DNA from 3 places in the Streptomyces sp. NPDC028305 genome. Region 1 is predicted to be linked to each of the others. Evidence: riboswitches for the same ligand, from Rfam matches in the RefSeq annotation. Region 1 holds a riboswitch; each other region holds the start of a gene.

The links. A riboswitch is a leader RNA that binds a small molecule or an ion and turns the genes downstream of it on or off. The one in region 1 is predicted to bind cobalamin.
Positions count from the first base shown of each region.
Region 2: linked by a shared signal. The riboswitch ahead of ACZ4WQ_RS00335 (cobalamin biosynthesis protein) and the one ahead of ACZ4WQ_RS43375 (CbtB domain-containing protein) in region 1 are both predicted to bind cobalamin.
Region 3: linked by a shared signal. The riboswitch ahead of ACZ4WQ_RS03180 (prenyltransferase/squalene oxidase repeat-containing protein) and the one ahead of ACZ4WQ_RS43375 (CbtB domain-containing protein) in region 1 are both predicted to bind cobalamin.

Region 1 is NZ_JBVHTN010000013.1:45,217-52,988, reverse strand. Features, by position in the region: gene ACZ4WQ_RS43405 (hypothetical protein) at 1-498, shown strand, start outside; gene ACZ4WQ_RS43400 (antitoxin) at 514-678, opposite strand; gene ACZ4WQ_RS43395 (HAD-IIA family hydrolase) at 935-1,714, shown strand; gene ACZ4WQ_RS43390 (hypothetical protein) at 1,838-2,119, shown strand; gene ACZ4WQ_RS43385 (sortase domain-containing protein) at 2,125-2,715, shown strand; gene ACZ4WQ_RS43380 (CbtA family protein) at 2,746-3,537, opposite strand; gene ACZ4WQ_RS43375 (CbtB domain-containing protein) at 3,553-3,771, opposite strand; cobalamin riboswitch at 3,809-3,944, opposite strand; gene ACZ4WQ_RS43370 (glycoside hydrolase family 6 protein) at 4,150-5,202, shown strand; gene glxA (radical copper oxidase GlxA) at 5,449-7,407, opposite strand; gene ACZ4WQ_RS43360 (glycosyltransferase family 2 protein) at 7,411-7,772, opposite strand, start outside.
Region 2 is NZ_JBVHTN010000001.1:70,634-78,405, forward strand. Features, by position in the region: gene ACZ4WQ_RS00320 (class II aldolase/adducin family protein) at 38-673, opposite strand; gene ACZ4WQ_RS00325 (inorganic phosphate transporter) at 1,091-2,362, shown strand; gene ACZ4WQ_RS00330 (hypothetical protein) at 2,375-2,629, shown strand; cobalamin riboswitch at 2,834-2,968, shown strand; gene ACZ4WQ_RS00335 (cobalamin biosynthesis protein) at 3,112-4,194, shown strand; gene ACZ4WQ_RS00340 (cobyric acid synthase) at 4,191-5,783, shown strand; gene ACZ4WQ_RS00345 (putative cobaltochelatase) at 6,022-7,772, shown strand, end outside.
Region 3 is NZ_JBVHTN010000001.1:695,389-703,160, reverse strand. Features, by position in the region: gene ACZ4WQ_RS03195 (ABC transporter ATP-binding protein) at 1-378, opposite strand, end outside; gene ACZ4WQ_RS03190 (energy-coupling factor transporter transmembrane component T) at 375-1,631, opposite strand; gene ACZ4WQ_RS03185 (SCO2322 family protein) at 1,628-2,272, opposite strand; gene ACZ4WQ_RS03180 (prenyltransferase/squalene oxidase repeat-containing protein) at 2,434-3,774, opposite strand; cobalamin riboswitch at 3,937-4,062, opposite strand; gene ACZ4WQ_RS03175 (DUF5984 family protein) at 4,164-4,964, shown strand; gene ACZ4WQ_RS03170 (TetR/AcrR family transcriptional regulator) at 4,936-5,688, opposite strand; gene ACZ4WQ_RS03165 (hypothetical protein) at 5,842-7,188, shown strand; gene ACZ4WQ_RS03160 (LppP/LprE family lipoprotein) at 7,223-7,772, shown strand, end outside.

The DNA.
Region 1 (7,772 bases):
ACCGTCCCCGCGCACGGGAGCGTGAAGGTGGCGGTGCGGTCCCGCTTCACCGGCGCCGCCCCGGCCGGCCCCGTCACCGCGAACGTCATCACCATGCAGCGCCGCGCGGACGACGGGGACTGGGTCGGCCAGTCCGACGACTACGACTTCAGCGTCGAGGGCGCGAGGGACGCGAGGGGCGCGGGGGCGGAGGAGACGGGCGAGACGGGCGAGACGGAGGGGGCCCGTACCGGCGCGCCCCGCACCGACGGGCCCCCTGCCGACCGCGAGCCCGGCGCCGATCAGAGGACCGGCGCCGACGGGCGCACCGTGGGCACCCGCGAGGAGGCCTCCGGCGGCACCGGCCCGCGCGGCGAGGGCAGCAGTCGCGACCATCTGCCGCCGGAACTCGCCGCGACGGGCCGGGGCCCCGTGCTCCTCCGGCTCGCCGTCGTCAGCGGCGCGCTCGTCCTCACCGGCACCGCGCTGCTGGTCAAGGCCCGGCGGCTGAGGCGGTGAGGCGCGGCGCGGCCGCTACTGCCCGCGGGGCGGCCCGCCCCGGCGGCGCATCTCCTCGTCCAGCTTCTCCGCGCTGCTCCGGGGCTGGTCGGCGGCGCCCTTGCCGCTCTTGCGCGGGGCGTGCCGCGCCCGCTCCTGGCCCTTGTTGATCGCTTCCTTGAGCTTGTCCTTGATGCCCATCTGAATCTCCTTCGCGGGGGAGCGGAAGAGGCCCGTCGGAACGCGGCCCCTCACCAACAGGATCGGCCGCCCGCCCGGCCCTGTCGCGCCGGGCCGCCCGCCGCGGCCCCCGCGGGCGGGTCTGCCGAGGTCAGAAGGGGACCGGGGCGGTCCGCTCCGGGCCCGGCTGACTACGCTTGGCTCGTCGGCACCGCTCGCAGTGGCGCGGCCGGTGTCCCCACTCACGCGTTACTGGCGCATGGCAGGAGAGTCCGCAATGGCAGAGCGCAAGCCGATCGAGTCCTGGCTCACCGACATGGACGGGGTGTTGATGCACGAGGGCATCCCGGTGCCCGGGGCCGATGCCTTCATCAAGCGGCTGCGCGAGTCCGGCAAGCCCTTCCTCGTGCTCACCAACAACTCCATCTACACCCCGCGCGATCTGCACGCCCGGCTGTCCAGGATCGGCCTCGACGTGCCGGTCGCCAACATCTGGACGTCCGCGCTGGCCACCGCGCAGTTCCTGGACGACCAGCGGCCCGGCGGCACGGCGTATGTGATCGGCGAGGCGGGGCTGACCACGGCCCTGCACGACATCGGCTACGTCCTCACCGACGTCGAGCCGGACTACGTGGTGCTCGGCGAGACCCGTACGTACAGCTTCGAGGCGCTCACCAAGGCCATCCGCCTGATCGACAACGGCGCCCGCTTCATCGCCACCAACCCCGACGAGACCGGGCCCTCCGCGGAGGGCGCGCTGCCCGCGACCGGTTCCGTGGCCGCGCTGATCACCAAGGCGACGGGGGCCGAGCCGTACTTCGTCGGCAAGCCGAACCCCCTCATGATGCGGGCCGGGCTGAACGCGATCGGCGCGCACTCCGAGAGCAGCGCCATGATCGGCGACCGGATGGACACCGATGTGCTGGCCGGTCTCGAGGCGGGCATGGAGACCTTCCTGGTGCTCACGGGGGTCACCCAGCCCGATGAGATCGACCGGCACCCCTTCCGGCCGTCCACGGTCGTGAACTCCATCGCGGACCTGGTCGAGCGGATCTGACGCCCGCCGGAACGCGCCGCAACGTACCGGAGCGCGTCTGACCCGTACGGAGCAGCCGGGGGCCGCAGCGGATGCGGCTTCCGGCGGTGCGCGTGAGCCTCGGTGGTATCAGGAGGTTTCACCATGCGCCCGCTCGCCCTCACGCTCCGTATGGCCGTCTGTGCGGCGGCGGTGGTCCTGGCCATCGCCGGCCCCGCCGTCGCGGACCAGGAGGACGCCGCCCCCGCACGCCCCGGCCATGTCCACCGCGCCCACTCGGACCTCGCCCCGGCCGACGACGCGGCGCGCCGCGGCCTCGGCGGGGCCGAGGCGTACGGCCTGGTGCTCTCCGGAGTCACGGCGCTGGCCGTCGCCGGGATGGCGGTGCGGCGCCGCCGTCGCCCGGTCGCCGCGGCGTCGGGCTGACGGCGGTGTACGGGAAGCGCCCCGGCGGCGTCGGCCGGGCGAGGGCGATCGCGGGGGTGGCCTGGGCGGCGCTGCTGCTCGGACTGTGGCTGTGGGGCCATGACGCGGCGGAGGGCCTGGGCGGAGCGGTGCCGTTGACGGGGGATGTGGCGGCCGTGGGGCGCCCGCCCACGCATCCGCTGCCCAGAGCGTGGCACCCGCTGCCGGCCGCGGCGGCGCGGCGCGTCGTCGTCGAGTCGGCGGGGATCGCGGCGCCGGTCGCCGGCCAGGGCCGGGACGGGAGCGGGGGCTGGTACGGGATGGGGGCGCGGCCGGGCGCCTCGGGGGCGGCGGTGCTGGTCGGGCCGGCCGACGCGGGGGTCCTCCGCCGCCTCGGCGGGGTCAGGCGCGGCGACGCGGTGCGGGTGTCCCGGGCGGACGGGACGGTGGCCGAGTTCACGGTCGAGGACGTCGCGATGGTCACCGCCACGCGGTTCGACGCGCGGCGGGTGTACGCGGCGCGGGCCGGGGGCCGCGCGGAGCTGCGGCTGCTCGCGGGCGGCGGGGCGCGCGGCGGAACGGTGGTGGTGTCGGCGTATCTGACGGGGAGCCGGTAGGCGGGGAAGCCCGCCCACCGGGCCCGAGGGTTACGCCGCGGTCGGGACCGGGTCCGGCCGGTGAGTCGTCGTGCCGCGCTCGCGCAGGGCGCGGAGGCCGAGGGCGCCGAACGTGGCGCCGAGGACCGCCCACATCACCGCGTGCGAGGCGAACGAGAGCATCCGGAAGTCCCAGAGCAGTGTGGACTCGACGGGGACCGGGTCGGGGTTGTCGGGGAGGGCGAACAGGGCGAGGAGCACCGCGACGACGGTCGCGGCGACCGCCGTCTGGGCCACGGCGGGACCGCGGCCCGCCGCCGTCAGCCGGACGTGCACCAGCCGGGCGAGCACCATGCCGAGCACGCCGATCGCCACCGCGGCGAGCCACATCGCCTGGCGGTCGCCGACCGTGCCCGCGTCGCCGACGCCCGGCGGGTTGGCCGGGTAGCGCAGGCCTGGCAGGAGCGAGAGGCCGGTGAAGCCCGCCGCCGCGAGGGTGAGCGCGCGGGGCCAGGGGCGTGCGGAGGTGTCGGATCCGCGGTGGACGAGCGCGTGCGCGACCGCGAAGAAGACGCCGAGCGCCAGCCCGACGACCACGGCGGTGACGACGAGGCCGAAGTGCTGGGTGGAGCGGGAGAACAGCTCCTCGTGGTGGGTGACCGCCGCGGCCGCGGCGGCGTGCGAATGCTCGCTCTCCTGGCGTTTTTCCTCCAGCCGGATGGCGCGGTCCATCAGGGGCTCGGCCAGCAGCAGGGAGAACAGCCCGGTGGCGAGGCCCGCGAGGGCGCCCGCCGCCAGGCCACGCCGGAGCAGGGGGAGTACGGGAACGTGACCGTCTGCCATGGGGTGCCGGACCCGTCAGTGGCAGGGGGCACCGAAGAGGTGCCGGCCGTCGTGCGAGAACTCGTGCAGATAGTCGCCCGTCGCCGAGATCAGCGAGCCGTTGTCGATGAAGACCGCGTACAGGGCGATGAGAGCGAGGATGACCGCGCCGGCCGCGATCAGCCAGTCGCGGGTGTGGGCGGTGGCGGCCGAGACGGCCGCGGGGTCGGTGTGCCGTGCCGTGTGCAGGGACATCCGCTGTTGCCTCCTAGTGGGGTTTCCACGCCCCTCAGCAGGAAGGAGAACGACGGCCAGTTCCTGACTCCCGGAAGTGCGGCGCCGTTCGCGCGCGCCGACTCCTGGTCACAGTGGCGGGACCGTCCCGGATTCGCACCGGGTTCCTGTACACCGTCGTCTCGTTGTGTTGACTTGTCGCATCGGAGAGTCCCAGGCGGACGGGTACCTGTCAACCGGTCCCGGAGGGGCCGCTTCGCGCCGTACGGGCGAATTCACGCAAAGGGCTGTGGATAACCCCGTGAGGGCCGGTGTGGTGTGTAAGCATGGTTTCGACCGGTCTTGTCCTGCCGGGGGCCTGAGGGGTGTCCCCCGGAGCGTGCACCCAAGGGGGAGTGGATGTACGGGAGTTACACCGGCCGTCGGCGAGGATCTGTCCGTGCCGGGGCGGCGGTGGGGGCGCTGCTGTCGCTCGTGACGCTCTCCGGCTGCTTCGGCTCGTCGGGTTCCGGGCGTTCCGATCGCGAGGAGGAGGCGATCGCGGCGGCGAGGCCCGCACAGCGGCCCCGGAATGTCGTGCCGTATTGGGTGAACCCGGACGGCGCCGCGGCCCGGCAGGTCGCCGAGTACCGCAGGAAGGGGGAGACCGGCGAGGCGAAGCTGATACAGAAGATCGCCGCGCAGCCGGTCGCGGAGTGGCTGGGGGTGGACGACCCGGAGGGCCAGGCGCGGGGGTTCACCGAGGCCGCCGTGTCGGAGGAGCGTGACGCGCTGCTGGTCTTCTACAACATCCCGCACCGCGACTGCGGCCAGTACTCGAAGGGCGGCGCCGCCGACGGCAACGCGTATCGCGCCTGGCTGGACAAGGCGGTCAGGGGCATCGGCGACCGGGCCGCCACGGTCATCCTGGAGCCGGACGCACTGCCCCACGCGGTGGACGGCTGCACGCCCAGGCGGTTCCTCGAGGAGCGTTACGACCTGCTGACCGGGGCTGTGGACAAGCTCAAGGGGCTGCCCCGCACCAAGGTCTATCTGGACGCGGGGAATCCGCACTGGATCAAGGATCCGCGCCGGATGGCCGAGCCGCTGCGGCGCGCCGGGCTGAAGAAGGCCGACGGCTTCGCGCTCAACATCGCCAACTATCAGACCACCGCGGACAACAAGGTGTACGGCAGGAAGCTCTCCGCCCTGGTCGGCGGAAAGCCCTTCGTGATCGACACCAGCCGCAACGGCAAGGGGCCGGTGCCGGGCAAGGAGGACCCCGAGGCCTGGTGCAACCCCAAGGGGCGGGCGCTGGGCGAGACGCCCACGGTCCGCACGGGCGACGCCGCGGTCGCCGCGTATCTGTGGATCAAGCGTCCGGGCGAGTCGGACGGCACCTGCAAGGGCGGCCCGCACGCCGGCCGATGGTGGCCGCGGTACGCCCTCGACCTGGCGCGCAACGCGAAATAGTCATCACGCCCGCCTTGGGCGTGTCCCCGCGGCCACACGGCGGAGCCGCATATCGGCGCTGTCCCCTTACCCGCCCCTTCCCGCGGCATCGATATGCGGCTCCGCCAAGTGGGGGGGCACTGCCCCGGCCCCCGGGGTCCAGGGGCGAAGCCCTTGGTTACGGGAAGGGGCGGGTAAGGGGAGTATCCAGCCGCAGGCGGCCCCGTAGTCACCGCGCCGCGGCTGTCGGGCGGGGGATCGGGGCGGTCAGGGTTCGGGGGTGTCCTTCGAGGCGGGCACCTTCACCCACACCGCCTTCGACGGAGTCCCCTCCTCGTCCGCCGCCGTGAGCATGTACCACCCCGGCGGGACCAGCGACGAGTCCTTCGGGATCCGCACCGTGACGCTGTCCTTGCTCCTGACGAAGTCCAGCGCGATCGACCGCTGCTCGACATTGGTCACATGGGTGAAGGAGCCGGGCCGGATCAGCCGCACCTGCTCGATCGCCGACGCGTGCGGGGTGCGGTAGGTGGCCTTCGCCCCGCGCTTGAGGGTCCGGGGCGCGGTGTCGGTCAGCTTGGGCCGTGCGTCGCGGAACAGATAGGGAGGGGTGTAGAGATCGATCTGCTGCTGGAACGTCCCCGGCTTGGTGTTGGCGTCGTCGCCGAACAGCGAGTCGGAGCCGAAGGTCATCACCCGTCCGTCGGGCAGCAGCAGCGCCCCGGAGTGGTAGTTGCGGCCCACCAGCGGGTCGGCCACGCCGCGCGCGGTGTTGCTCCTGGCGTCGTAGATCTCGGCCCGCAGCACATTGCTGCCGTCCCGCCCCCGGTAGTCGCCCGAGCCGTTGGTGGTCAGGACGGTGTCGTCCGGGAGGATGACACTGCTGGGGTAGCGGACCTCGGAGTAGAGCTTCGGCCCGTCGTGGAAGCGCGGCCGGTCCTCGCTCAGATCGACGATGCGGGTCTTCGCGGTGGACTTGGGGTCCTCGCCGACCCCGCCGCCGCCGAGCACCATGTACCGCTGCCGCTGGGCCGGGGGCAGCAGCACGGACATCGACGTCTCCAGGGCGTCCGGGTCGCTGATGCCGGGCACGGCCTTGAACGCGTTGGTCTTCAGGTCCCAGAGGCCGGGGGTGCGGCCCTTGTCGGCGGGGCCGTAGCCGGCGTTGGAGCCGGTGTAGAAGATCTTGCCGCCCTCGGCGAGGAACAGCGCCGGGTAGGTGGGGAAGAACCGCTTCTTGGGCAGGTACTTCCACTTCTTGGCCTTGGGATCGTAGACCTCGTTCTTCCCCGGCACGACCTGGCCGATCTCGTCCAGGCCGGAGACCGAGAGCACCCGGCCGTCCTGAAGGGTGGTCAGGGTCGGGTACCAGCGGGCCTCGTTCATCGGGTCGACGGGCACATACCGCTCGGCGACGGGGTCGAACTCGTAGGCATCCCTGATGCCCTGGAAGTCCTTCTTGTCGAAGGACAGCTTCTGCGCGATGCCGTAGAAGTTCTGCCGGTCCTTGCCCCGCAGCCCCGCGATCCGGTAGTTGTCCTCGGTGCCGGTCTGGTAGCGCGCTCCCTTGCGCAGCGCCTCCACATAGACCCGGGCGGTGCTGGCGGTCACGGTGACCTTGCCGGTCTTGTCGTTCTGGGTCTTCTTGGCGCGCGGGACCAGGACCGGGTCCTTGGACTCGAAGGTCTTGCCGTTCTCCTTGCCGGTGAAGCGGGTGCCCGACGGGAAGGTCTTCGGCTTGTCCGGGTTCTCGTTGTGGACGAACATCAGGCCGCCGGCCTTCTCGACATCGCCCTTGAGCTTCTCGTAGCGCTGGGTGCCGCCCGCCACCAGCAGCTTTCCGTCCGGCAGCTGGGAGTGTCCGGCGCAGAAGAGGTCTTCGGGGGTGGGGATGTTCTTGAAGGTGTTGGTCTCCGGGTCCCACAGGACACTCCGGAAGGACTTGGCGGCGAAGTTCTTGGCGTTGTTGCCCGAGCCGGCGACCAGCAGCACCTTGCCGGTGTGCAGCAGGGCGGCGTGGATCGTGTTGATCCGGTATTCCTCGGGGATGTTCACCACGGCCCAGTGGCCGTTCCTGGCCTTGTACTCCGGTTGGTTGATCTTGTATCGCTGGTATTTGTCCGAGCTGAACCGGTAGAGGGCCGGTCCGTTCATTCCGGCCAGCACGAACACAGCCGCCGCACCGATCCCGAAGCGGCGGGTGCGGCGACTCGGTCGGTACTTCACGTCTTATCGTCCCCCAAGGGATGGATCGGCGGTCTGCTTCTCGGTCCGTTTCCCCTGGCGGACGGTCCACCGCCAGGCGACGATCGGCGCGGCCGTGACAGCCAGGGCAAGCGATGCCCAAACGGTCATCGCTGGATGACTGTGGCCGAAGTAGGAGGAAGAGGCGAGCGACCCGCCGAAGACCGCCAGGAAGAAAAGGTGAATCCGGAAGGTGCCGAAGAGCGTGTCGGGGCTCGCCGAGTCGCCCTTGGGCGTCACCACGAACCGGCTCTTGCGGCGCAGCACGGCGTCCATCAGCGAGCGGGCGTAGATCGGCGCGGAGAGCGCGGACATCACCATGCCGGCCACGCCCCCGGAGCCCTCCG
Region 2 (7,772 bases), on a different contig from region 1:
GCCCGGCGGCCGCGCCCTGGCTGCCCGGGCCCGGGACTCAGCGGGTCTGGCCGTAACCGCGGAGCTTGTCCGCGGCGCGGCGCAGTTCGTCGGGCGGCAGGAGGGTCGGGGTGCGGCCGGGGACGGCGGCCGCGGTGAGCCAGACCCGGCACATCCACTCCAGCTGGGCGGTCCGGTCGTACGCCTGGTCCAGCGTGGCGCCGTGGACGACGGTGCCGTGGTTGCGCAGCAGACAGCCACTGCGGTCGCGGAGCGCGTCGAGCATCTTCCGGGCCAACTCGTCCGTGCCGTAGAGGGCATAGCCCGCGACGCGCACCGGGCCACCGAGCGCGCCGGTCATGTAGTGGATCGCCGGAACCTCGTCGACCAGGGTGGAGACCGCCGTGGCGTGCACCGCGTGGGTGTGGACGACGGCCGCGGCGTCGGTGTGGCGGTAGACCGCGAGGTGCATGGGCAGCTCGCTGGTGGGGGCCAGCTCGCCGAGCACCTGACGCCCCTCCAGGTCGACGCCGACCGCGTCGCCCGGGCCGAGCCGGTCGTACGGGACGCCGCTCGGGGTCACCAGCACGGTGTCGCCGACCCGGGCCGAGACATTGCCGGAGGTGCCGACGACCAGGCCGTCGGCGACCGTCCTGCGGGCCGTCTCCACCACCCGCTCCCAGGCCTCCGCCAAGTCCCGCTGGTCCCGGGCCTCCCCTGGGTCCGGTCGCTCCCCGGGCCCCGTCGGCCGTGCGGTCTCCGGCTCCGTCACGATGCCTCACCTCCGGGCGCCGATCATGGCAGGCGAGGCATCCTGTACGCATCAGGGAGGGGCCGGGGGATCATCGGCGCCGCCTTCGCGCAGGCGCGTCACCCCTGAGCCCACCTCAGTTCACCTCCCGTTCACCCCATGTCCTTACGGTCGTGGTGCATGCTTCGGCTGTCGCACTGATTGCCCGGGTGTGCACCCCTTCCCCTCCCCTGGGAGGGGATTTCTGACGTGGCTGCCTCGGTGGCCTCACGACGGCCAAGATGCACCACGGAATGTAGCCATCCTGCGACGCTCCGTGTCACGAAGTTCGGGGATCGCATTCCCCCACGAAGGAGTTCGATGGAACACATCACGCTTCTCATTGGGATCGTGATCGTCACGGCATTGGTGTTCGACTTCACGAACGGCTTCCACGACACGGCCAACGCCATGGCCACCACCATCTCCACGGGAGCTCTCAGCCCCCGGATCGCGGTCGCGATGTCGGCGGCCCTCAATCTCGTCGGCGCGTTCCTCTCCGTGGAGGTCGCCAAGACGATCTCCGGAGGGATCATCGACGAGGGCGCGGGGATCCAGCCCGAAGTGATCTTCGCGGGTCTGGTCGGCGCGATCGTCTGGAACCTGCTGACCTGGCTGGCCGGGCTGCCCTCCAGCTCCTCGCACGCCCTCTTCGGCGGCCTCATCGGCGCCACCCTGGTCTCCGTCGGCATGGACGGGGTCAACAGCGACAAGATCGTCATGAAGGTCCTGATCCCCGCCGTGGCCGCGCCGGTCGTGGCCGGCGTCGCCGCCCTGGTCGCGACCCGGCTCACCTACCGGCTGGCCCGCGACCGCGACCCCCAGGACACCGCGAAGGGCTACCGCGCCGGGCAGATCGCCTCGGCCGCGCTGGTCTCCCTCGCCCACGGCACCAACGACGCCCAGAAGACCATGGGTGTGATCACCCTGGCGCTGATCACGGGCGGCGTGATCGTCCCCGACTCCGACCCGCCGCTGTGGGTCATCGTCGCCGCGGGGCTGGCCATCGCGCTCGGTACGTACCTGGGCGGCTGGCGCATCATCCGCACCATGGGCAAGGGCATCACCGACATCCAGCCGCCGCAGGGCTTCGCCGCCCAGACCGGCGCCGCGACCGTCATCCTCGCCTCCTCCCACATCGGCTTCGCCCTCTCCACCACCCAGGTCTGCTCCGGCGCCGTGATGGGCGCGGGCGTCGGCCGCAAGGGCGGTGTGGTGCGCTGGTCCACCGCGGGCCGCATGGTCCTCGCCTGGGTGCTCACCCTGCCCGCCGCGGGCCTCGTCGCGGGCGGCGCGGCGCTGCTGGCGGACCAGGGCGACTGGGGCGTCACGACGGTCGCCGTGCTCGCGGTCGCCGCCTGCGCCGCGATCTGGGCGGCCTCGCGCCGCAAGCCCGTCGACCACACCAACGTCAACGACAGCACCGATGCCGGGGCGGCGCCGGCCGAGCCGGTGGGCGTCGTCACCGCCGCCCTCCAGTCCGTGGCCCCGCCGCCCGCCGGGCCGGTGGCCCCCGCCCCCGTCTCCTCCCCCGCCTCCTCCCCCTCCGCCACCCCGGCCGGCGCCTCCGCCGCCACCGGCAGCACCAGCTAAGGAAGTAACGCGATGAGCATCGACTGGGCGGCTCTCGGCCAGGTCTTCGGCGTCAGCCTCGTGGTGACCGTCGGCTTCGTGGGCGTCTTCACCCTCGGCATCCTCGGCGCCTCCCGCAAGCCCCAGCAGGCCGAGGCGGGCCAGGACACCGCCGCGGCCCCGGCGGGCGCCGGCGCCGGCATCGGCCCGGCGCGCGCCGCCGCGTACGCCTGCTTCGCGCTGTGCGCGGCGACGGTGGCGTACGGCATCAATCTGATCGTGGCCTGACGGCCTGAACCCGCACGGCTCGGCCGTGTTCCCGCAGTAGCCACGGCCGCCGGGCCGGGCCGCGCCGACCAGCGCGGACCCGCCCGGCGGCCGTGGCGTGCGTGGCGCGTGTGGGCCTCGGCACACTCGCGCATCCCGGGGCATTCGCGAGTTGACGGCCATTCGCCGCCCATGGTGGACTTCCGGAGCCAAACGGCGGCAGGAGAGGAAGCCGGTGAGAATCCGGCGCGGTCCCGCCACTGTCACCGGGGAGCGCTCTCCCATCGCACGCACAAGTCACGGTCTCCGTACGGAGGCTGGAAGACCGGGAGAAGCGCGGATCCGGGAGCCAGGAGACTCTCACCGCCGGTCACGTCGAACCAGGGCGCGGACCCTGAGTGAGGACATACCGCCATGCCCGGCACCGCCATGCCGCCGACGCCGACCCGCCCGCGGCCCGAACTCCACGCCCCGACGCGCCGAGGCACGACGGCGGACTGACGATGGGTGCCGATCACGCCTCGTACGCGTGCGGCGCCGCCCTCGGCTTCCTCGGCGACCTCGCCACGGGCGATCCGCGCCGCGGCCACCCCGTGGCCGCGTTCGGGCGCGCCGCCCTGGCCGTCGAGCGGCTGCTGTGGCGCGACCACCGCGGATCCGGGGCCCTGTACGCCGCGCTGTGCGCGGGCGGCGCGGCCGCGGGGGCCGCGCTTTCGGTGCGCGCCGTACGGGCTTTGGGCAACGACTCCTCGGGGGTCCCCTCCCGCGCCGCGCACACCGTACTGACCGCCGCCGCCACCTGGGCCGTGCTCGGCGGGACCACGCTGGGCCGGGAGGCGCGGGCCGTCGGCGGCGCGCTGGCCGCCGGGGACCTGGACGCCGCCCGGCGGCGGCTGCCGCACCTGTGCGGCCGCGACCCGCAGGCGCTGGACGAGCGGCAGATCGCGCGCGCGGTCGTCGAGTCGGTCGCCGAGAACACCTCGGACGCCGTCGTGGGCGCGCTGGTGTGGGGGGCCGTCGGCGGGGTGCCCGGCCTGGTCGGCTTCCGGGCCGTCAACACCCTGGACGCGATGGTCGGCCACAAGTCGTCGCGCTACCGGCGGTTCGGCTGGGCCGCGGCCCGGCTGGACGACCTCGCCGGCTGGCCCGGCGCACGGCTCACCGCGACGCTGGCCACCCTGGCCGGGCCCGACCCGCGCGGCGCGCGGCGCGCCTGGCTCCGCGACGGCCACCGTCATCCGAGCCCCAACGCGGGCCCCGTGGAGGCCGCGTTCGCGGGCGCGCTCGGCGTACGGCTGGGCGGCACTCTCGCGTACGGCGGCCGCGTTGAGCACCGGCCGGTGCTCAACCCCGGCGGGCGGGCGGTGAAGGCCGCCGACATCGAGCGCGCGGTACGGCTGTCGCGGCGCGTCGGCGCCCTGGCGCTCGGCGTGTCCGTCGGGGCCCGGCTGGCGGTGGGGGCGGCGCTGGGGCCGTCCCGTGCCCCACATGGCGCGCTCGCCCGCTGGGCACGGTCCTTGCGGGCGGACGGACCCGGACCGGGCAGGACGGCGCGGCCCGCGGCCGCGGGGAGGGATGGCATATGAGCGGCATACCCAGCAGGGGCGGCGGCGGCCTGCTCGTCGCGGGCACCACTTCGGACGCGGGCAAGAGCGTCGTCACGGCCGGGATCTGCCGATGGCTCAGCCGTAAGGGCGTCAGCGTCGCGCCGTTCAAGGCGCAGAACATGTCGCTCAACTCCTTCGTGACCCGCGACGGCGCGGAGATCGGCCGCGCCCAGGCCATGCAGGCCGCGGCGGCGCGCGTCGAGCCGAGCGCGCTGATGAACCCGGTGCTCCTCAAGCCGGGCAGCGACCGCAGCAGCCAGGTGGTGCTGCTGGGCAGGCCGGTGGGCGAGCTGAGCGCGCGCGGGTATTTCGGGGGGTCTGGGGGGGCGTCCCCCGGGGAAAAGCAGCACTCAGGGCGCCAGGAGACGCTGCTGGGCACCGTCACCGAGTGCCTGGCCGAGCTGCGGCGCACACACGACGCGGTGATCTGCGAGGGCGCGGGCAGCCCCGCCGAAATCAACCTGCGCCGCACCGACATCGTCAACCTGGGTCTCGCCCGGGCCGCCCGGCTGCCGGTCGTCGTGGTCGGGGACATCGACCGCGGCGGCGTCTTCGCGTCGTTCTTCGGCACGACCGCGCTGCTCTCCGAGGCCGACCAGCGGCTCGTCGCGGGCTATCTGGTGAACAAGTTCCGCGGCGATGTGACCCTGCTGGAGCCGGGCCTGGAGATGCTGCGCGGCCTGACCGGCCGCCCGACCATGGGCGTGCTGCCGTACGCGCACGGGCTCGGCATCGACGAGGAGGACGGCCTGCGTGTCTCGCTGCGCGGGACGGTGCGCGAGAGCGTCGTCGCGCCGCCGCACGGCGCGGACATCCTGCGGGTCGCGGTCGCCGCGGTGCCGCTCATGTCGAACTTCACGGACGTGGACGCGCTGGCCGCGGAGCCGGGCGTGGTCGTGCGGTTCGTGGACCGGCCGGAGGAGCTGACCGACGCCGACCTGGTGGTGCTGCCCGGCACCCGCGGGACCGTACGGGCCCTGGAGTGGCTGCGCGAGCGCGGGCTGGCGGCGGCGATCGCGCGGCGGGCCGCCGAGGGCCGCCCGGTGCTGGGCATCTGCGGCGGCTTCCAGATGCTCGGCGAGCGCATCGAGGACGAGGTCGAGTCGCGGGCCGGGACGGTCGAGGGGCTGGGGCTGCTGCCCGTACGGGTGCGGTTCGCGGTGCACAAGACCCTGGCGCGGCCGGTCGGCGAGGCGCTCGGCGAGCGGGTGGAGGGCTACGAGATCCACCACGGGGTCGCCGAGTTGCTGGACGGCGCGGACGAGCCCTTCCTGGACGGCTGCCGGGTGGGCTCGGTGTGGGGCACGCACTGGCACGGCTCGCTGGAGAGCGACGGCTTCCGGCGCGCCTTCCTGCGACGGGTCGCGGACGCGGCGGGCCGGGCGTTCGTCCCGGCGCCCGACACCTGCTTCGGGGAGCTGCGCGAGGAACAGCTGGACCGCCTCGGCGACCTGATCGAGGAACACGCGGACACGGACGCGCTGCTGCGGCTCATCGAGAACGGCGTCCCGGAGGGACTGCCGTTCGTCCCACCGGGCGCCCCACCGTTCCCGCAGGAGCCCCGGTGACCCCCACAACGGCCACCAAGCCCCCCAACGGACGCACCGCCCCCGCCGCCGCGGGCCCGGCTGCGCGGGGCACGGCACTCGACCGCCACCGCCGACGCCCCGTCGCGACCGCCCCCCATGGCCCGGGGGCCCGGGGGCTCGCCCCCGGATCGGGAAGGGGCGGGGAGGGGAACAAACCCCGGGCCACCCGCCTCCGCCCACGCCGCCATCGCCCCCTCACCGCAGGAGGAACCCCCGTATGACCGCCGCCCCCTACCCCTTCACCGCGCTCGTCGGGATGGCCGACCTGCGGCTGGCGCTTCTGCTCAACGCCGTGTCACCGGCCGTGGGCGGGGTGCTGGTGCGGGGCGAGAAGGGCACCGCGAAGTCGACGGCGGTGCGGGCGCTGGCCGCCCTGCTGCCCGGCATCGACGTGGTGCCCGGCTGCCGCTTCTCCTGCGACCCCGCCGCGCCCGACCCACGCTGCCCGGACGGCCCGCACGAGCCGGGCAGCGGCACCCTCCGGCCCGCCCGGATGGTCGAGCTGCCGGTCGGCGCCTCCGAGGACCGGCTGGTCGGGGCGCTGGACATCGAGCGGGCTCTCTCAGACGGGGTGAAGGCGTTCGAGCCGGGCCTGCTGGCCGACGCGCATCGCGGCGTGCTCTACGTCGACGAGGTCAACCTGCTGCACGACCACCTGATCGACCTGCTGCTCGACGCGGCGGCCATGGGCGCCTCCTATGTGGAGCGCGAGGGCGTGTCCGTACGGCACGCGGCGCGCTTTCTGCTGGTGGGCACCATGAACCCCGAAGAGGGCGAGCTGCGGCCCCAGTTGCTGGACCGCTTCGGCCTCACGGTAGAGGTCGCGGCGTCGCGGGACACCGACGAGCGGGTCGAGGTGGTGCGGCGACGGCTGGCGTACGACGAGGATCCGGCCGCCTTCGCCGTGCGCTGGGCCGACGAGGAGGGCACGCTGCGGGAGCGCGTCGCGGCGGCGCGCGCCCTGCTGCCGCACGTGCGCCTGGGCGACGGCGCGCTGCGGCAGATCGCGGCGGTGTGCGCGGCGTTCGAGGTGGACGGGATGCGCGCGGACATCGTGACGGCGCGAACGGCGACGGCGCTGGCGGCGTGGGCGGGGCGTACGGAGGTGACCGCCGAGGACGTGCGGCAGGCCGCGCTGCTGTCGCTGCCGCACCGGCGCCGGCGGGCGCCGTTCGACGCGCCGGGACTGGACGAGGACAAGCTCGACGAGGTGCTGCGCGAGTCCGGCGGCGCGGACGACGACCCGGAACCGGACCCGGATCCGGGCGACGGGCCCGAGGGGCAGGAAGGGCCGGACGGACCAGACGAGGGACCGGGCGGGCCGGGCGGGCCGGGCGGCGGACAGCCGCCGCAGGGCGCGCCGGAGCAGGCGCCGCCGCAGACCGGGCCCTCCGTCCCGGAACAGCGCACGGGCTCCGACGGTCCGGAGGCCGCGGGCGAGACGCCCGGTGCCAACGCCGCCGGGCCCGGCGGCGAACGCGCCGCCGTCGGCGCGGCCGAGCCGTTCCGGACGCGGCGGCTCGACGTGCCGGGGCTCGGCGAGGGCGCGGCGGGACGGCGGTCGCGCGCCCGCACGGCCCACGGCCGCACCACCGGCGCTCGCCGCCCGCGCGGGACGCTGGCCAAGCTGCACCTGTCGGCGACCGTACGGGCGGCCGCTCCGCACCAGCGCGCACGCGGACGCCAGGGCCCGGGTCTCGTCGTGCGCCGTGACGACCTGCGGGAGGCGGTGCGCGAGGGGCGCGAGGGCAACCTGGTGCTGTTCGTGGTGGACGCCTCGGGGTCGATGGCCGCGCGGAAGCGCATGAGCGCCGTCAAGGGCGCCGTGCTGTCGCTGCTGTTGGACGCCTACCAGCGGCGGGACAAAGTCGGCCTGATCACCTTCCGGGGAGCGGAAGCCGCCCTGACGCTGCCGCCCACCTCGTCGGTGGACGCGGGCGCGGCCCGGCTGGAGAGGCTGCCGACCGG
Region 3 (7,772 bases), on a different contig from region 1:
CAGGGTCTCCTCGACCCGGCGGCGCATGGTGTCCGGCGGGACGCCCAGCGACTCCATGCCGTACGCGAGTTCGTCCTCGACGGTGTCCGTGACGAAGTGGGCCAGCGGGTCCTGGCCCACCGTGCCCACGACATCGGCCAGTTCACGCGGCTTGTGGGTGCGGGTGTCGCGGCCCGCCACGGTGACCCGCCCGCGCAGCGTGCCGCCCGTGAAGTGCGGCACCAGCCCGGAGACGGCGCCCAGAAGAGTCGACTTGCCGACTCCTGAGGGGCCGACGAGCAGACACAGCTCCCCCTCCGGAACGGTCAGGTCCACGCCCCGCAGTGCGGGGTGCGCGGCGGCGTCGTAGGTGACGGACACCTGCTCGAAGCGGATCACCGCGTGGCCTCCTTGCCGGTGTCCTCGCTGGTCTTCTGGGAGGTGGGGCGCGGCACGGCGGCCACCGGGGCCGGAGCCCGCGACGGGGCCTGTGACGGGGCCTGTGACGGGGCCTGCGACGGGGCCCGGTCGGGCGCGGGCGCCACGAACGCCGGGACCAGCCCGACCAGCACGCTCGCCGCCGGCCACAGCGGCAGCACGGGCGAGGTGAGCGGTACGGCGGGCGGGTCCAGGGCCTGCGGGGCGTACGAGGCCGCCCAGATCATCAGACCCGCCACCGCCACCCCGGACCCGGCCACCAGCCACGCCCGCGCGTCCCACCGGTCCGGCCGGTAGCGGCTGCGCACCGAACGGCGGCCGCCCAGCCACAGCCCGCCGAGCGCGGCGGCGAGCCCCGCCAGCAGCACCGGCAGGCCGAAGCCCGCGCCCTGCGCGGCCAGCAGCCCGTACGTACCGGCGCACACGCCGAGCAGCCCGCCGAGCGTGAGCGCGGCGGTGGCGCGGGCCACGGCGGGCGGGACCTGGGCGGTGCGGCCGTAGCCGCGCGCGTCCATCGCGGCCGCCAGCGCCACGGACCGCTCCAGCGCCCCCTCCAGCACCGGCAGCCCCACCTGGAGCAGGGCGCGCACCCCGCGGTCGGGGCGGCCGCGCAGCCGGCGGGCGGCGCGCAGCCGCTGGACGTCCGAGACCAGGTTCGGAGCGAAGGTCATCGCGACCACGACCGCCACGCCCGCCTCGTACAGCGCGCCGGGCAGCGACTTGAGCAGCCGGGCGGGGTTGGCGAGCGCGTTCGCCGCGCCCACGCAGACCAGGAGGGTGGCCAGCTTCAGCCCGTCGTACAGCGCGAAGACCAGCCCCTCGGCGGTGACCCGGCCGCCGATCCGCACCCCCTGCGCCCAGTCGGGGAGCGGGATTTCGGGGAGCGTGACCAGTACGTGTGTGCCGGGGATCGGCGAGCCGAGGAGCACCGCGAAGCACAGCCGGATCGCCAGCACCAGGAGCCCCAGCTTGAGGAACGCGCCGTACGAGCGCGCCCACGGCGCGTCCGTACGGCGCGCGGCGACCACATAGCCCGCCACGCCGACGAGCAGCCCCAGCAGCAGCGGGTTGGTGGTGCGGGAGGCGGCCGTGGCCAGCCCCAGGGCCCACAGCCACCAGGCCCCGGCGTGCAGCGCGCCACGCGAGCTGTGCGTGGCGTGCGTGGTGCGCGCGGTGCGCGGGTGTCCGGCGGCGGCCCGGTCGGCGCCGCTCATCGCCGGTGGTGGCGGCGCGACTGCCAGACGGCGGCGGCCCCCAGCGCGACCACGGCGGCCAGGCCGCCGATCAGCCCGGCCGACGGGCCGCCGCCTCCGCCGCCCTGTCCGCCGCCCCCGCTGTCCCCGCCGTCTCCGACCTGTCCGCCACTGCCGCCGTCCGACGGGGCGTCGACCTGCTCGCCGCAGCCCGTGGCGGGGTAACCGGCGATGGCGCACAGCAGGGCGGCGGAGTTGTAGCGCAGCGGCTTGGCGACGGCCGCCAGCGCGTCCCCGGCGCTCGCGTCCTCGCCGACCCGCGCGCACTCCGTGCGGGGCTCGGGCGGGGTGCGGTGGTCGGGGGCGTCGGCGGCGGTGCCGAAGTCGAGGACCACGGCGACGCGTTTGGTGCCGCCCTTCGCGGGGGTGTCCGCGCACACCGTCTCGAACCCGGCCGAGCTGCGCGGCCGGGTCGCGTCCCCCGAGTCCTCGCTCACCGCGAACCGGAACCCGACCGTGTCGCCGTCGCCCGGCCGGGCCGTGGCGGGCCCCTGCGTGGCGTACGTCCAGCCGTCCTCGCCCCGCTCCCGCTGCCAGAACGACCAGTAGCGGTAGCCCGCGGCCTGCGCGGGGGAGGCGCCGAGGGCGAGCGCGGACACCATCGTGGACACGAACACGGCGCAGAAGGCGAGGGCGGCGCGGGACGGACGCGCGGCGGCGAACCGCGGCGCAGGGCGAGCGGGCTCCCGCTGCTCCGGCTGGTCGGCCGATGACCTTGGGGCCGCCGGCGCGGGTTCGGGTCGCTCGGCGGGAGGCAGCCCCATCAGAGCTGCTGCTTCTTCCGGCCGCTCAGCAGGAAGCCGATGCCGATGCCGGCCACCGCGAAGACGCCCACCGTCCACCAGACGCCGCCGACACCCCCCTTGTCGTCGTCCTTCTTCTCCCCGTCCTTGTCCTTGCCCTCATCCGAGTCCGCCTGCGACCCGGACGCGGAGACCGACTCCGGCTTCGGGCCGGTGGCGTTCAGCTGCTGGACGAGGTCGACGCCGCCGAAGCTGCGCGGATCCGCCCCGGCCGCGTGCGCCGCGAGGACCAGCTTGGCCAGCGCCCCCGGGTCGCCCTTCGCCCACGCCAGCGCGCCGTTCTTCTCGTTCTGGAGCCACTGGAGGGGCTTCGCCGCGGTCGCGCTGTGCTCCCCGGCGGCCAGGGCTACTATCGCGTCCGCCGTGCCGCCGAAGTCGGGCTGGTCCTCGGCGCCGGGCATCGCGGACAGCAGATGGCTGCCGTGCCCGGCCATGGTGTCCGCCAGATACGCGGCGGCGGCCCGCGCGGCCTCGGTCACCTTGGCCGGCTTGGCGCTCCCGCTCTTGTCGCTCTTGTCGTCCTTGCCGTCCTTGCTGCCCGAGCCGCAGTCCAGCGGCTCCGGGGCCTTGCCGGCGTCCTTGCCCGCGGGCTCGAAGACCCAGCCCTTGCCCTCGGTGGCCAGCGCGGCGGCCGTCGTCGCCAGGTCGTTCGCGACCGGCTTGCCCTTGTCCGCCGTATACGCGAACGCCCCGCGCTGCCCCTCCTTCGCATCACACCCCAGCTGGAGGCCGAGCAGCACGTCGTACGGCGTCCGGCCGCCCTTGGCCGACTTCACCTGCTTCGGGTCCTGGCCCGCGGCGGCGAAGGCGCCGACGGCGGCGGAGGTGGAGTTGGCGTCGCTCGGGCTGCCCGGGTTCATGCCCCAGCCGCCGTCGTCGTTCTGGCTCTCCTTCAGCCAGCCGACGCCCTTCTCGACCGCGGCGCTGCGCCCACCGACCGCGGCCAGCGCCTGTACCGCCGCCGCTGTCGCGTCGGTGAACTCGCCCTTCTTCGGGTCGCACGCGGCGGAGGCGTCGGCCCGGTACGCGGCGAAGCCGCCGTCCTCGCACTGCTGGCCGGCCAGCCAGTCGATGGCCGATCTCGCCGGGGTGACCCCGACCGCGTCCTGCGCCAGCAGCGCGAGCGACTGCCGCCACACCCCGTCGAACTTCGGGTCCTTGGCGCCGTACAGCCCCTTGGGCAGCGCCGCCGAGCCGGACGGCTTGGGCGAGGGCGAGGCGTCGGCGAACGCGGCGGGGGCGGCGGCCGTGCACAGGGCGGCCAGGGCGGCCAGAGCCGTGGCGCTGCGGCGTACGTTCATGGCGACGGTGCCTCTCGGTCGGGGGTCTCGGCGGTGGCTGGGCAGCGGTACGCGGCCGCGCACGGCCGACCACCCCGCACGCCGAGGGACGTGCGAACGCGATGACACCGGGCTCAGCTCCGCATACCTCGACGGTGCCGCCGCCGGGCGGGCCGGCGGCGGGAGCCTGCGGTGCGCCCGACCAGGTGTCCCGGCTCGTACGCCCTGCGGCACACAGCCCGTACTCACGGTTGCGGGTCAGCGCCGGAATCTCACCGGCTTCCCCCGATCGGACGCGGATGAAGTTTTCACGCATACCTTATCCGGCGCCCACCGGGGCCGGACCACGGCGGTCGGGCCCTTGGGGGTGGGCTGGGAGGCGGGCTGTAGGGCGGGCCCATACTCTCCCTATGGATCAGGACATCCGGTTCCGTTTCGGCCTGACCCCCTTGGAGCAGGTGCGGCCGTGGGGGCGGCGCGAGCGTCCCGTACTGCACTGGTTCGGGCTGACCGACGGCTGGTACGTCATCGACCTCGGCGAGCATGAGCTGCTGCGCTACTCCGAGCGCACGGTGCGGCGGCTGCGGGGCGGCGGGGACGGCCCGTCCCACCCGTACGTGGACTACTACGTGGTCCGGCTCTGGGAGGACCTGCTCGCGCTCCTGCCCGCGGCGCTCGAGCCCGTACCCGAGGACCTGGCCGCCTTCGTGGCCCGCGACTCCTCCGACTGGCGCTGGGAGGAGACCCTGGAGGCCGAGGCGGCCGCGCAGTGGCACGGCGGCCGCACCCTTAACACGGGGTATCTGCGCGTAGCGCCGGACATCCGCTGCTGGCGGACCGTCGCCGGGGACGACGACGCCATGGAGGACGTCATGAACGTCAGCTGGACGCATCAGCCGGATCCCGAGGACGAGATCGAGTTCACCGCGCCGGCCACGGGCCGGGTGACCGTGCCGACCAGCGCCTTCGTCGCCGCCGTGGCCGAGCTCGACCGTGCGCTGCTGGAGGCCATGGAACAGCGGATCGGCGAGCTGGCGGCCGCGGGGCCGCCGCCGGGCGTCGAGCTGGACCTGGAGCAGCTGCGCCGCGAGCACCAGGACCGCGCGGGGTGGCTGCGGCGGACCCGGGAGTACGAGTACGCCACCGACTGGGCCGCCGTACGGGCGGGCGCGGTGGCGCTGCTCAGATCACCAGGCCGGGGCTGCGGGTGAGGCCCAGGAGGCCGAGCAGGCGGTCCATCATGTCTTCGAACAGCGGCACCGGGTCGTCCAGGGCGTAGGACAGATGGCCGTAGACGGCCAGGCAGAGCATGCCGTAGATCTGGCGCCAGCAGGTGAGCATCAGGAACGCGACGCCGAGGGGCACTTCGAGGCCGATGACCTTGCGGTAGGTCCGCAGTTGGGCCACCAGCGCCGGATCGAGCTCGTCGTCCGCAGGGCAGGCCAGCCTCCCCTCGCGCCACAGCCGGGTGAATCCCCGTCCGAACACCCCGCCCAGCTCACGCGATATGACCTGCGGGATGTCGTCCGCGGTTTTGGCCGCCGAGGGGTAGCCGGCGCCCATGAGCAGGTTGAACTCCGCCGGGTTGGCCACGGACCAGTCCAGCACGGCACGGGTGGCGGCGTGCAGCTGCGCGCTGACGTCATCGGGGTCTTGGCGGCCCACCGCATGGTCGACGGTCTGGATGAACTCCGTGGTGACGTCGTCGTAGACGGCGCGGATGAGCCCGTTCCTGCCCTCGAAGTAGCGGTAGAGGGCGGGTGAGGTCACGCCGACGCTGCGGGCCACGGCGGCGACGGTGAGCCCCTCGATGCCCTCCGCGGCGGTGATCCGGCGGGCGGCGGCCCTGACATCGCGCTCCAGCTCCACGCGCAGCCGCTCCCGCCGCGTCAGCCCTGCCGCGCGCTCGCCTCCGTCTCCGTCTGTGCCGGACACCGTCGCCTCCTTGTCGTGGTGGGGTGCGCCCCAATGATCCTTCATCGGCGGTCGGGCGCACGGGGCAACCGACTTGCCGTGAAGGTGCGTTGCATGGTTAATACTATTCTCGCTTCTAAGGGCAGTCACGTTCGGGGGAAGGCGGAGAGCTGAGTGAGTAAGGCGTATGCGCCCGGGGTGCGTGGGTGGGTCGCGGTGGCGGCGGCGACCGTGCTCGCGGTGGGAGGCGTGACCGCGTGCGGCGCGTCCGACGACCCGGGAAAGGGCGGCTCCGGGCGATCCGGCGCCTCGGACGGCAGTGGGCGCAAGTCCGGGGCGGACGTGACGGATTCGGCGGAAGCGGAGGGATCCGGGCTCGCCGCGGCGATGCGAGACCTCTCCCGTGTGACCTCGGCCACCGGGCCGGTGATCTGCTGGGACGACGATGACGGCAAGGGTGAGCAGGTAGCGGCCTTCGACGCCACGTTCAGCAAGCGCGTCGCCACGTACTCCGAGGAGCCGCTGTTGGCCCGGCTAGCCGAGATCGCCGAGGAGGGGGACGCGGATCGGGCGTTCGTGCGCAGCCTCTGCGGAAAGCCGCAGTACGGCAAGAGTGCGGCGGACCTGGGGGTCAGCCCGGTCTCCCCGGACGGCCGGCGCGTCGCGGTCGAGGTGGTCACGGACGAGGTGGGCGCCCTCACGTCCTCGCATGTGGGGTGGCTGGACCTGGCCACGGGGGAGTTCACGGACATCACCGAGGCCGCACAGAAAGGGGGCTACAGCCCGGAGACGCACTCCGACGGGTTCCCCGGATTCGCCCCGGACGGATCGCTGTGGTTCCTGCGGGACGAGCAGGTGTACTACTCGGCGGATGAGAGCGGCCGTCTGACCCGGCACCCGATCAGCAAGGCCTGCCATGACGAGCGATCCGGGAACGATGGCTTCTACCGCCCGGTGAACTCGACGGCCGTCACCTGTCCGCGCCTCATTCACCCGAGCGGGAAGTTCGCCGTCTCCCCCGGCAAAATCATCGACGGCATCGACTCGTATGACGGGTTCGACCTCGATCTCCTGGCTCCCCACATGGACCGGCTCGACGACGACACGGTCTTCGGCGACCCCACCGACCAGATGGTCGTGCGCGACGGCGGCGATGTGCGCGACTGCGACCCCGTGGCCTGGATCAACGCCGACGACGTCCTCTGCGAGGAGGCGTCCACCTTCTTCACCGTGCGGGCCGACGCGAGCGAGCTGGGGGAAAAGCCCGACGGCCCGCTGGCGGCCGAGGTGAAGGCGGAGATCGCCCCCGAGACGGACAACAAGATTCTTTCCGTGGCCCTGTCCACGGATCGTCAGTACCTCTACATCGCATCGAAAGAGGTCCTGGACGACGGCGACATCAAGCTGTATCGGGCCGGCTTGACGTCGCCCGGGAGGCCGGAGGAGTTGGGACCGCTCCCGCAGGGGGTGGGGGACGACTTCGTGCTCCGCGGAAACTTCCAGACCGGCGATTTCCAGTAGTCGGCGCGCGAGCAGAGCACAACGGGGGCATCGAATGTCGAAATGGTGGCCGCGCGGGCGGTCGTTGCGGGTGTTGTTGTCGGTCGGGATCGCGCTGGCCGTCGCGGCCGGCCTGCTGACCGCGTGGCAGATGGCGGCCAGCCGACCGGGAAAACTGGCCGTCAAGGTCACGGGCCTTCCCGCCAAAGCGCGTTTCGCTCTCCACATCAGCGGGGCGAACGGGTTCAGCGAAGAGCTGACGAGCGACAAGACGTTCTCCGTCGATCCCGGTGATTACCGCATCACGGCGAAGGCCAGTCACGCGAAGGGAAACGTCTACTACACGGCGGACGAGACCACGACCTGGACGGTGGACGGCGGCGAAACCGAGCGGGCGGTGATCGATTACGCCGTGGCCCTCTCCGAGAGGACCACGGTCCTGAGTGCCCCGGACTCCGCCGACTCCGGACTCCTCAAGCGCCCCGGCACGTCGGAGCTGGTCTTCGCCGCGGGCTCGGCGACGGCGCGCAAGCTGAAGAAGGGCGACTTCGTCGTCGCCGCGGAGAGCGAGCGGACGCCGCGGGGGCTGGTGCGCGAGGTGCGCG